Linked DNA regions of Peribacillus sp. FSL E2-0218. The protein of the gene in region 1 interacts with the protein of each later gene in a pairwise test. Links are inferred from orthologs where the notes say so. Each region holds a gene or a part of one and is shown on either strand. Other genes may lie near its edges.

Evidence for each region.
Region 2: the proteins of MHI53_RS17530 (region 1) and ftsH interact in binary tests that used the Escherichia coli proteins (3 or more experiments, as listed by UniProt). The link is inferred for Peribacillus sp. FSL E2-0218 from one-to-one orthologs.

What each region holds. Positions count from the first base shown.
Region 1 is NZ_CP150304.1:3,637,529-3,645,470, forward strand. The notes cover bases 2,423-5,420. They hold MHI53_RS17530 (protease modulator HflC), read right to left. Parts: upstream 4,389-5,420; coding sequence 3,456-4,388; downstream 2,423-3,455. Other genes in these bases: polA (DNA polymerase I), read right to left, coding at 2,423-3,327; hflK (FtsH protease activity modulator HflK), read right to left, coding at 4,385-5,416. In the rest of the region: mutM (DNA-formamidopyrimidine glycosylase), read right to left, coding at 1-683; more of polA, read right to left, coding at 703-2,422; MHI53_RS17540 (ATP-binding protein), read right to left, coding at 5,667-7,445; MHI53_RS17545 (response regulator transcription factor), read right to left, coding at 7,442-7,942.
Region 2 is NZ_CP150304.1:80,402-84,314, forward strand. What follows is about bases 721-3,623. They hold ftsH (ATP-dependent zinc metalloprotease FtsH), read left to right. Parts: upstream 721-1,093; coding sequence 1,094-3,154; downstream 3,155-3,623. Other genes in these bases: hpt (hypoxanthine phosphoribosyltransferase), read left to right, coding at 721-976; MHI53_RS00425 (type III pantothenate kinase), read left to right, coding at 3,325-3,623. Also shown: tRNA lysidine(34) synthetase TilS, read left to right, coding at 1-404; more of hpt, read left to right, coding at 437-720; more of MHI53_RS00425, read left to right, coding at 3,624-3,913. UniProt on the Escherichia coli protein: Acts as a processive, ATP-dependent zinc metallopeptidase for both cytoplasmic and membrane proteins. Plays a role in the quality control of integral membrane proteins.

The DNA.
Region 1 (7,942 bases):
GAATTGACATATGAACGAATCGTGCTTCCTCCCTTTTCGACAGCTTCACCAAGTGTGGCAATGATTTCAGCATGCAGTTTTTCGATTTCTTCCAAGGAGAGTGAGGAGGCTATCCTCTCCGGATGGATGCCGGAACGGAATAACGACTCGTCCACATATATATTCCCGATTCCCACGACAACCGTTTGGTCAAGGAGCACAGGCTTGATTTTCCTGTTCGTCCTGGCCAATTTAGCCCGAAGTCCCTCGACGGTGAAATCCTCGGATAACGGTTCAGGCCCCAAATGCAGCAAAGGCAACCGCTCCAATTCCTCGCCTTTGGCAAACAGGTGCATCGTGCCGAATTTACGAACATCGCGGTAGCGAAGCTCACTGTCGTCGGTGAACGTGAAAATCACATGTGTATGCTTATCATAAGGTTCTTCCTTTTGATGCACCCCGTATTTGCCTTCCATCCTTAAATGCGAAACCATCGAATATTCATCCAAGGTGAAAATCAGGAATTTGCCCCGCCTGCCGATTTGATGAATCGTCTGTCCCTTTAAGGCATGCTGAAACTGTTCGATCGGCTCGGGTGCTTTAATGATTTTTGGCCAGAAGACGGAGACTTCCTTGATTTCTTTTCCAAGGACAAGCTGCTCTAACGTTCTTCTGACTGTTTCCACTTCTGGAAGTTCTGGCATTACTATCACCTATCTTTTCTTATTTGGCATCAAACCATGTTGGCCCGAAGGCATAATCCACTTTAAGAGGCACGTTCAATCCGATGGCATTTTCCATTTCCTCTGGAACGATCACCTTCAGGATTTCGAGCTCCTCCGGCGGAGCTTCAAAAATCAATTCATCATGCACCTGTAAGAGCATCCTCGTCTTGAGCCCCTCCTTGATCAGGCGCTTGTTCATGTTGATCATCGCAAGCTTGATGATATCCGCGGCACTTCCCTGGATCGGCGTGTTCATCGCCGTACGTTCCGCAAAGCTCCTGATGTTGAAGTTCCTGCTCGTAATCTCCGGTATATAGCGCCTTCTTTGCATGAGGGTGGTGCTATATCCTTTTTGGCGGGCTTCATGGATGCTTTCTTCCATATATTCCTGTACACCTGGAAAGCTTCTTAAATACTTCTCGATGAACTCCCCAGCTTCTTTTCTCGTAATGCCCAGGCTTTGTGATAACCCGTAATCGCTTATTCCATAAACAATTCCGAAGTTGACCGCTTTGGCTTGGCGTCTCATGTTCGATGTGACTTCCTCCGCCGATACATGGAAGACATCCATCGCCGTTCTTGTATGGATGTCCATCCCAGCCTGGAATGCTTCCACAAGTCCGCTGTCATTGGCGATGTGTGCCAGCACGCGTAATTCGATTTGCGAATAGTCAGCCGCGAAAATGATCCAATCCTTCTCGGAAGGAATGAAGGCCTGCCTGATTTTCCTGCCTTCTTCCAGCCTGATCGGGATATTTTGCAGGTTGGGATCTGTCGAGCTTAAGCGGCCTGTCTGGGTCAAGGCTTGGTTGAAACGGGTGTGCACCTTATCCGATTTGCCATTGACCACTTTAAGCAAGCCTTCGATATATGTGGATTGAAGCTTCCCAAGCTGGCGGTACAGCAATATTTCCTTCACGATATCATGCTTGCTCTCCAGTTTTTCCAGCACATCAGCGGAAGTGGAGTAGCCTGTTTTCGTTTTCTTCATGACCGGGAGCTCCAATTTTTCAAAAAGGATGGCTCCAAGCTGTTTAGGTGAATTGATATTGAAAGCTTCGCCAGCCAAATCAAAAATCCTCGCTTCGATCGTTCTTAAGCGTCCAGCCAATTCCTGCCCCATATTTTTCAGACGGCCAATATCCACCTTTATGCCTTGCCATTCCATGTTTGCCAGGATGATCGATAATGGCAGCTCAAGGTCCGTCAATAAATGAAATTGCTCAAAATCATGAAGCCTATCAATCATCGGTCCTTTCAAAGAAAGGATCGCCTTCGATTTTCTGGCAATATGCTCGCTTAATTCAGCTTCACCAGGAATCATGCGTTTTGCGCCTTTTCCATAGAACACGTCATCGGTTTCAAGACGGATCGCGCCTTGGGTTTTCGTGATTTCCGCCACTTCATCCACTGACTCCGCAGGATCCAGGATGTAAGAGGCCAAAAATACATCAAAATCGATGCCCTTTATTTCGACTCCCCGATGGCGGAGTGCCACGACAGTTCGTTTCGCATCGAAAACCGTTTTCTTTTTCGTTCCATCCTCGGCCCAGGATTTGAATGCCGCGGAGTTCAAAGCACTATCACCATGGAAATAGAAATGACCAAGCTCATTACTGATGGCAATCCCGATGATGTCGGCACGATGATAATTATCCTCTAGAATTTCCACATATAGAGCACTTTCATCCGCATACATGCCTTCCGTCATTTCCGCCGTCTTGACCTCGATCTTTTCCTGCTCAAGCGGGACAGTTTCCGCAACATCCAATTTATCGAGCAAGGTCGAAAAGCCCAGCTCTTTATAAAATGAAATGACCCGATCCTGATCGATCCCGCTGTACTCGGTCTCGTTCAGGGAAACTTCAATCGGCGCTTCCCTCGTTATCGTGGCAAGCTCCTTGCTTAAAAGGGCCAGATCTTTATGTTCTTCTATCTTCTCTTTCAATTTTTGTCCGCTTACCTCTTCAATCGACTGAAGAAGGTTTTCTACCGTTTCAAATTGATGCAAGAGCTTAAGTGCGGTTTTCTCGCCAACGCCCGGTATCCCGGGGATATTGTCGGAAGCGTCTCCCATCAGCCCCTTTAAATCTATGATCTGCAATGGGGATAGTCCGTATTTTTCGTGTATATGCTTTGGTGTATATTCCTCGATTTCAGTAATTCCCTTTTTCGTGATCGAAACCGTCGTACTAGGGGAGGATAGTTGCGTCAAATCCTTATCACCGGAAATGACCTTGACCTCGAAGCCGTCTTTTTCTGCTTGTAACGACAGTGTACCGATGATATCATCTGCCTCATAATTCTCCAGCTCATACCTTTTTATTTGAAAACAATCGAGCAGCTCGCGAATGAAGGGGAATTGCTCGGACAATTCCGGGGGCGTTTTTTGGCGTCCGCCCTTATATTCCTTGAATGTCGCATGTCTGAATGTCGTCTTGCCCGCATCAAAGGCTACCAGTATGTGCGTTGGTTTTTCCTCTGCGAGTATGCGGTTGAGCATCATCGTGAATCCGTAAACGGAATTCGTATGCACCCCTTTATCATTATTCAGGAGCGGAAGCGCAAAAAATGCACGGTAAGCAATGCTGTTTCCATCTATGAGTACTAATTTTTTATCCATATCCGTCTACCTCCAGACCAACAGGTTTATGTATTTTCAGCTTCTATTTATATCGCAAAAAAAGCCGTTCATTTTCTCCCTCTATTCTACCATGAGTAGAAGCGGAAAGAAAAATGACGGCTATGCGGTTATTTTGTATTTCCCATTAACAAGCTTGCATAGGGGGAATCCGAGGGGAGAACGATGACCGTTTGATCGCCAATCGTCTTTTTGTAGGATTCAAGAGTCCGGTATAGTTTATAGAATTCCGGATCCTTGGAAAATGATTTATTATAGATTTTCGCTGCTTCCCCTTCTCCTTCTGCCCTGATCACTTCGGCATTCGCCTCCGCAGTCGAGAGCAACTCCTTCACCTTCCGATCCGTATCCGCAACGATCCGGTTCTTCGTCGCGTCACCTTTGGAAAGGTACTCTTGCGCTTTCGATTCACGTTCGGAAATCATTCTCTTGAAAACGGACGCTTCATTTTCAGCAGGCAAATCCGTCCTTTTTATCCGGACATCCGTCAAGCTGATGCCATAATTGTCATTTTGGAGCAGCTCGTTGACCTTTTCCGTTATGCGGTCATTTAAACTTCCTCTGGACGACTTCTCATCATTGATGATTTCATCATAATTCAATTGGCCCAGCTCTGAACGAACGGCTGAATAGATGAACTCCTCCATTTTCGTTTCCGCATTTTCAAACGTCCTTGCATTTGTAATCAGCTTCTTCGGGTCTTCGATTCTCCAAACTGCATAGTTATCGATCAGCATCCGTTTTTTATCTTTCGTATTGATTTCCGCCTCGGATACATCCGAACTCATTTGGTACTTCGGCAAGGTCATGACACTTTGGATGAATGGCACTTTCGCCTTTAATCCCGGGGTCTTATCGATCCTAACAACCTCACCGAATTGACGGACGACTTTATATTCCCCTTCTTTGACGATATAGACATTGGTGAAGACGATCAGCAGCAGGACGATGAAGATAATGAGGAAGATGCCGATCCTGAAATAGCCCCTCCAATGAAAATCGCCTTTTTTCAGCTCAGTGAAATCGATTATTTTCCCGCTCATCGTTGTGCGCCCCCTTCCGCTGTCGCTTTTTCCTCCGATGGATTCTCCTTCTTCGCTTCCATATCGGCAGCATCCTCTTCAGGAGCCGGCGCTTTTTTCGTTTCCTCTTTTTCAAGGGAACGAAGCGGTAAATATTTCATCGTATTTCCATCATCATTCATGATATAAATCTCGGCATTCGGCAATACTCCCTCTAGGGTCTCAATAATAAGACGGTCCTTCGTAATTCCCTTATTGCCTTTATACTCACTATATAGTTTTTCAAAAACCGCCACATCCCCGCGAGCGGCCTCGGTACGGGCAGCTTTATCCCCATTGGCCTGCGAAAGGATGGCGTCTTTTTCCCCTACCGCTTCATTCATCCGTTTATTTTCATATTTATCGGCTTCGTTTCTTTTCGTATTGGCCGTTTCACGGGCATCCGTCACATTCGTAAACGCTTTCCGCACTTCTTCATTCGGTAACTCCACATCCTGGAGCTTAACTGCTGAAATGGAAATCCCAACATCATACTTCTCCATTAGCTGGGTCAATAATTCCCGTACATCCGCTTCGATTTTCGCTTTCCCGGAAGTGAGTGCATCATCGATTTTCGTGCTGCCGATGATGCTCCTTAATGCAGCGGAAGTGGTGTCATACAATATTTTTTCCGGATCATCTGCATTGTATAGATATTTTGGAGGGTCGGTGATTTTCCACTGAACAACCAGGTCGGCCAGCACGATGTTTTCATCACCCGTAATCATTTTCGTCTCACTCGGGTAGTCCTTCACTTCTCCGTCCTCTTCCTTATATCCGAACTTAAGGCTGAATGTTTCTTTCGATAGCTTCTCAACCGATTGGATCGGCCAAGGCAGTTTAACGTGAAGACCTGGTTCCGTGATCGTCTCCTCCACCTTACCGAACGTCATGATGACAGCTTGATCGGACTCATCAACCGTGTACCAGGTCGTTATCGCAACAACCCCCAAAATTATAATAAGAAAAACAAGTCCTGTGATCGTATAGATCCTTTTTAAGCTAATGATAGGTATCACCCCTTCTTTGCCGTTATATCTTATTTACGCAAAGAAGGGTCTAAAGTTTCATGAAAATGAAATATTTGCCTAATTAAATTGCCGTGAGATAACTCCAGTCGCAAATGCCCAAAATAAAAGACAGAGACGCTTTGTCTCTGTCCGTGCTTAACTCCTTGGATGAGGGGTTGTACAATCATTGTACCCCGCCATTATGAAGTCCATTTTAAGGAATTGTAAACGCTATGTAAATTACCGCGAATTACATTTTTCCTTTTAAGCTTTTATTTAGCGTAACCGTAAATGTCGTTCCCGCGCCAGGTGTGCTTTCCACTTTGATTTTCCCTTTATGGACTTCAATGATATGCTTGACGATCGCCAGCCCAATTCCCGTTCCGCCCGAATCACGGCTCCTCGCCTTATCAATGCGGTAAAACCGTTCAAAAATCCTCGGCAATTCCTTTTCGTCGATTCCGATTCCATTATCTTGAACGGTGATGTCCACAGTCTGTTCATGTTCAATGACATTGACGGATACCCTTCCGCCATTTGGCGTGTAGGTCAGTGCATTCGTTATCAAATTAATGAACACCTGTTTGATCCTGTCCGATTCCCCTTCAACGAATACCGGGTTCTGTGATGAATTGATCTGAAGCATTACTTCTTTTTGCTTCAGCTTTCCTATAAGCATCTCCTGTATTTCACCAAGGACTTTCGTCATGTCAACGACGCCTGCTTTCAGAACGAATTCCTGCTGCTCCATCTTGGATAAATTCAAAAGCTCCTGAATGAGTTCCTGCAGCCGGTCGCTTTCTTTCAAGATGATCGATAAAAAGTGCTTCAAGGTTTTTTCGTCTTTTAGGGCCCCATCCAATAAGGTTTCCGAAAAGCCTTTGATGGAAGTGATCGGAGTCCTCAATTCATGGGAAACGTTGGCGACGAAATCCTTGCGCATTTGCTCGAGCCGCTTCAATTCGGTGATATCATGGAAAATGAGCAGGATCCCCTTCCATTCGTCATGATTCCCGATGATAGGCGCCCCATATATTTCAAAGTGCTTGCGCTCGATGGCAAGCGGTATCTTCACCTGGCGTTTTATCGTTTTTTCGGTTCGGAAAATCTCTTCGATGATCGAGATGACTTCCTGATCTTTAATGACCGAATAATATTCCTGAAACAAAAACGTAGCGGCATCCACACGGAAGCTTTTTTTGAATTCTCGGTTGATTACGGTGGTATAGCCCTTACTGTCTATAAGCAGGACGCCGCTTCCGATATTTTCAACAAGCGTTTCCAAGCGATCCTGATTCATTTCCCTCGCTATCTCGGTTTCTTGCAGGTTCCTTGCCAATATGTTCAAGGACGTCGTCAGCATCCCCGTTTCATCCGAATGCCGTTCCAATGTCCGAGTCCCATAATTCCCTTTGGCCAATTCAATGGCTGCCATCGTCGCTTCCTCGATCGGCCGGGTATAATAAGAAGTGATTTTACTGGCAAGCATGAGAATGATGATCAAGGCCACACCTAAACAAATGATCAAAATTTGCCACATTTGCTTATTCACCTGATGAATGGCTTCGATTTCGTTGCTATGTACGACAAAACCTTCAATCTTGCCATCCTTTTCAATCGTCTTCCAATAATAATGAAGGTCCGAGTCCCCTTCAACCACTTCATACCCTTCCCCATGCTTACGCCCTTTTTCCAACGTAATTTCACGAAGGACATTTGCGTGGTTCTTGAGTATCTCATTGGATGAAGTCGAATCGTATAATATCTCCCCGTTCGTTGAGAGAATGGTTAAGTTCGAATCCAGGAGGGGCGTCAGCTTTGCCGTTTTCCCTTTTTCCAAAAAGGAGTCGATCCCCCCATGTTCTTGAATATATGTAGATATGAAAAATGTTTCATTCTGTATACGCTCATTAAAAGTTTTAATATAATAGCTTTTGAACAAATGTCCCAATAAAAAGCCCACGGCCATCAGGACGACCATCACAAGCGTGATGAGGGTAAACAGGAGCTTTTTACGATAGGTTGTCATTCCTTTTTCGGCTCCTCAAGCTTATAGCCCAAGCCCCTGATCGTTTTGATATATAAAGGTTTTTTTGTATCTTTCTCGATTTTTTCACGAAGGTGGCTAATATGCACATCGACGATCCGGGAATCCCCCGCAAAATCATAATTCCATACTGCACTGAGCAGCTGGTCCCTCGTTAATACCCTTCCTTTATTCTTCGCCAAATATAATAGTAATTCAAATTCCTTTGGTGTCAATTCCAATTGCTGTTCATCAAAGAATGCTTCGTATCGATCAGGAAACACTTTCAATTCCCCCAACTCCAAGAGACCATCTTCCTGATCCTGACCTGCCTCACTTCCATTGGATTGCAGCTGCGACCTTCTTAGTATGGCTTTAATTCTTGCCACAACCTCACGTGGACTAAATGGCTTGGTTAAGTAATCATCAGCTCCAAGTTCAAGTCCCAGCACTTTGTCAAATTCATCGTCCTTGGCTGTCAGCATCAGGATCGGTATATT
Region 2 (3,913 bases), 3.6 Mb from region 1 along the record:
TTCGCCCAAAAAGCCAAGGATATTCCCTTATATTACAAATTCCCGGTGAGACTATTCTTCCGAATGGATATAAGATTAAAGCGCACTATATAAAAGAAGAAATTCCGACAGTCAGTGGAAACCATTCTTTTATACTTCCCGAATCCGCTGTTCGGCTTCCGCTTACCGTCCGAACAAGGAAGGAAGGCGAACGGATGGCAGTCAAGGGATTGGGCGGCACTAAAAAGTTGAAGGATATTTTCATTAATGAAAAAATCCCGATGCAGGAAAGAAATGTGTGGCCGGTCATCATCGATCAAGCGGGGAAGGCCATCTGGCTGCCCGGTTTAAAGAAATCGGATGTTGAGCCGGAAATGTTTTCTGATGAAACATCTTTAATCTACTTAGAATATAAAAAAGCTTAATTCTTCATGGGGGGCAATCAATTACAATGACCATGCAAAACGACATTGAAAAAGTGTTAATCACAGAGGAAGAACTTCAAACGAAAATCAAGGAACTGGGTGCACAGCTAGAAGCTGATTACCAAGGCAAGTTCCCGTTGGCCATCGGGGTGTTGAAAGGCGCGATGCCATTTATGTCTGACTTGCTGAAGCGTGTTGATACACATCTTGAAATGGATTTCATGGATGTTTCAAGCTATGGTAACTCAACTGTATCTTCCGGTGAAGTGAAAATCATCAAGGATCTAGATACATCAGTGGAAGGCCGTGACATCTTAATCATCGAAGATATTATCGACAGCGGTTTAACACTTAGCTATCTTGCGGAACTGTTCCGCTATAGAAAAGCAAAATCGATTAAAATCGTCACCTTATTGGATAAACCGACAGGCCGGAAAGCGGATATCACTCCCGATTATGCCGGATTTATCGTTCCTGATGCATTCGTTGTCGGATACGGTCTGGATTTTGCCGAAAAATATCGCAATCTCCCGTATATTGGCATATTGAAGCCTGAAATTTACTCGAATTGATCGTACCTGTTTGAAAGAAAAGACCAGATTAAAACAGCGGTGTTAAATTATTGTAATTCTTTAATTTTGTATGATAGTATTTACTATAGTTTGTTTACCCGTGGGAGGAGGTAAGGGATGAATCGGATCTTCCGTAATACGATATTTTATTTACTGATCTTTTTGGTCATCATTGGGATTGTAAGCATCTTTAATAATAACAATGAACCAAACGTAAAAATGACCCAAGATGAATTCTATAAGCATTTGGAGAGTGGGGACGTTACATCACTTACGATGCAGCCCGAAAGCAGTGTCTTTGAAATCACTGGTAAGCTCAAAGGTTATGATGATAACAAGAACTTCGTGACTTACGTGCCATTCAGTGAATATTCGCAAAGCCGGATCAATGACGCTGCAAACAAGCTGGATAAAGACATCATCACTGTCGAGCCTCCAGAAAAGACAAGTGGCTGGGTGACATTTTTCACTTCCATCATTCCATTTGTAATCATTTTTATCCTCTTCTTCTTTTTACTTAACCAAGCTCAAGGCGGCGGTGGCGGCCGTGTCATGAATTTCGGGAAAAGTAAGGCGAAATTGTATAATGATGATAAGAAAAAGGTACGCTTCAATGATGTTGCCGGAGCGGACGAAGAAAAGCAGGAACTTGTCGAGGTCGTCGAATTCTTGAAAGACCCTCGCAAATTCGCCGAGCTAGGAGCCCGCATTCCTAAAGGGGTACTATTAGTGGGGCCTCCTGGTACAGGTAAAACATTACTTGCACGGGCAGTGGCCGGTGAAGCAGGAACTCCTTTCTTCTCGATCAGCGGTTCAGATTTCGTTGAGATGTTCGTGGGTGTCGGTGCATCCCGTGTTCGTGATTTATTTGAGAATGCTAAGAAAAATGCACCATGTATCATCTTCATCGATGAAATTGATGCAGTCGGACGTCAGCGTGGCGCAGGCCTTGGTGGCGGACATGATGAACGTGAACAAACGCTGAACCAATTGCTCGTTGAAATGGATGGATTCGGCGGCAATGAGGGCATCATCATCATAGCTGCGACTAACCGTGCTGATGTATTGGATCCGGCATTATTGCGTCCAGGTCGTTTTGACCGTCAAATTACGGTTGGCCGCCCGGATGTCAAAGGCCGTGAAGAAGTGCTGAAGGTGCATGCTCGCAATAAACCTTTGGCGGAAACCGTCGATTTGAAGGCGATTGCCCAGCGTACACCAGGATTTTCTGGTGCCGATCTTGAAAACTTGCTTAATGAAGCGGCACTTGTGGCTGCCCGTCAAGATAAGAAGAAGATTGACATGTCGGATCTGGATGAAGCTTCGGATCGCGTCATTGCCGGACCTGCCAAGAAAAACCGTGTCATTTCCAAGAAGGAACGGAATATTGTAGCATGGCATGAAGCGGGCCATACCATCATCGGTCTGGTTCTGGATGATGCCGAAGTCGTTCATAAGGTTACGATTGTCCCTCGTGGTCAAGCTGGCGGTTATGCAGTGATGCTTCCAAAAGAAGATCGTTTCTTCATGACGGAGCCGGAATTGAAAGATAAAATCGTCGGACTGTTGGGTGGACGTGTATCCGAGGAAGTAACATTCGGAGAAGTGAGTACTGGGGCGCATAATGACTTCCAACGTGCAACGGGCATAGCTCGCAGCATGGTCATGGAATATGGCATGAGCAAACTTGGACCGCTTCAGTTCGGTAACTCCCAAGGTCAGGTTTTCCTAGGCCGCGATTTCAATAATGATCAAAATTATTCAGATGCCATAGCCTATGAAATCGATCTTGAAATTCAACGCATCATCAGGGAAGCGTACGAAAGATGTAAGAAAATCCTTACTGAAAATCGTGAAAAACTTGATTTGGTTGCTAAAACCTTGCTTGAAGTGGAAACACTCGATGCAGAACAAATCAGAAGTTTATTCCACAATGGAAAATTGCCAGACCGGGATTATACCGCTCTGAATGGCAATTTGACCACTGATGAGAATGTCAAGGTGAACATCAATACGAAAAAGGAAGAAAAAGAGGCCCTTTTGGATCCATTGGATAAAAGGGGACCTGAGGACCTTGAAATAACGGAGGAAGGGCTTAATACACCTCCGATTAATGAAGGGGCCCCTCAAGATAAGCCGCTTTCCTTCCCTAACGAAGATGACAATAAAAAGTCTTAATTCGACTAACAGAAAAGGGTATTTCCGCCTCGGAAATACCCTTTTCTTAACCGTTAAAACGTAAAGGATCGGGTCTGGAGTTTTATTGGCTTTCGAAAAGTGTGACTAATAGCGTATGAAAAACCAGTGTGGTATGATGTTGGAGAATAATTTACCGGAGTGATGAAACGATGATTTTTGTATTGGATGTTGGAAATACGAATATAGTATTAGGCGTATACGATGAAGATATTTTAAAATATCATTGGCGAATCGAGACTAGCCGCCATAAGACGGAAGATGAATATGGAATGGTCATAAAGTCTTTGCTGCAGCATGAAGGCCTTTCGTTTGACCAATTTGACGGAATCATAATCTCTTCGGTAGTTCCGCCAATCATGTTTGCGCTGGAACGCATGTGCAAGAAGTACTTTGGCATAAAACCGCTAATAGTGGGACCGGGAATCAAAACTGGATTGAATATTAAATATGAAAATCCCCGTGAAGTGGGTGCAGACCGGATCGTGAATGCCGTTGCAGGCATACAGGAGTATGGAAGTCCTCTCATCATCGTGGATTTTGGCACGGCAACAACATATTGCTATATAAATGAGGATAAACAATACATGGGCGGAGCCATCGCCCCTGGCATTAACATATCTACAGAGGCGCTTTATTCAAAAGCTGCCAAGCTTCCGAGGATAGAAATCAGCCGGCCAGACGGCATCATTGGGAAGAATACCGTATCGGCCATGCAGGCTGGGATATTATATGGATATG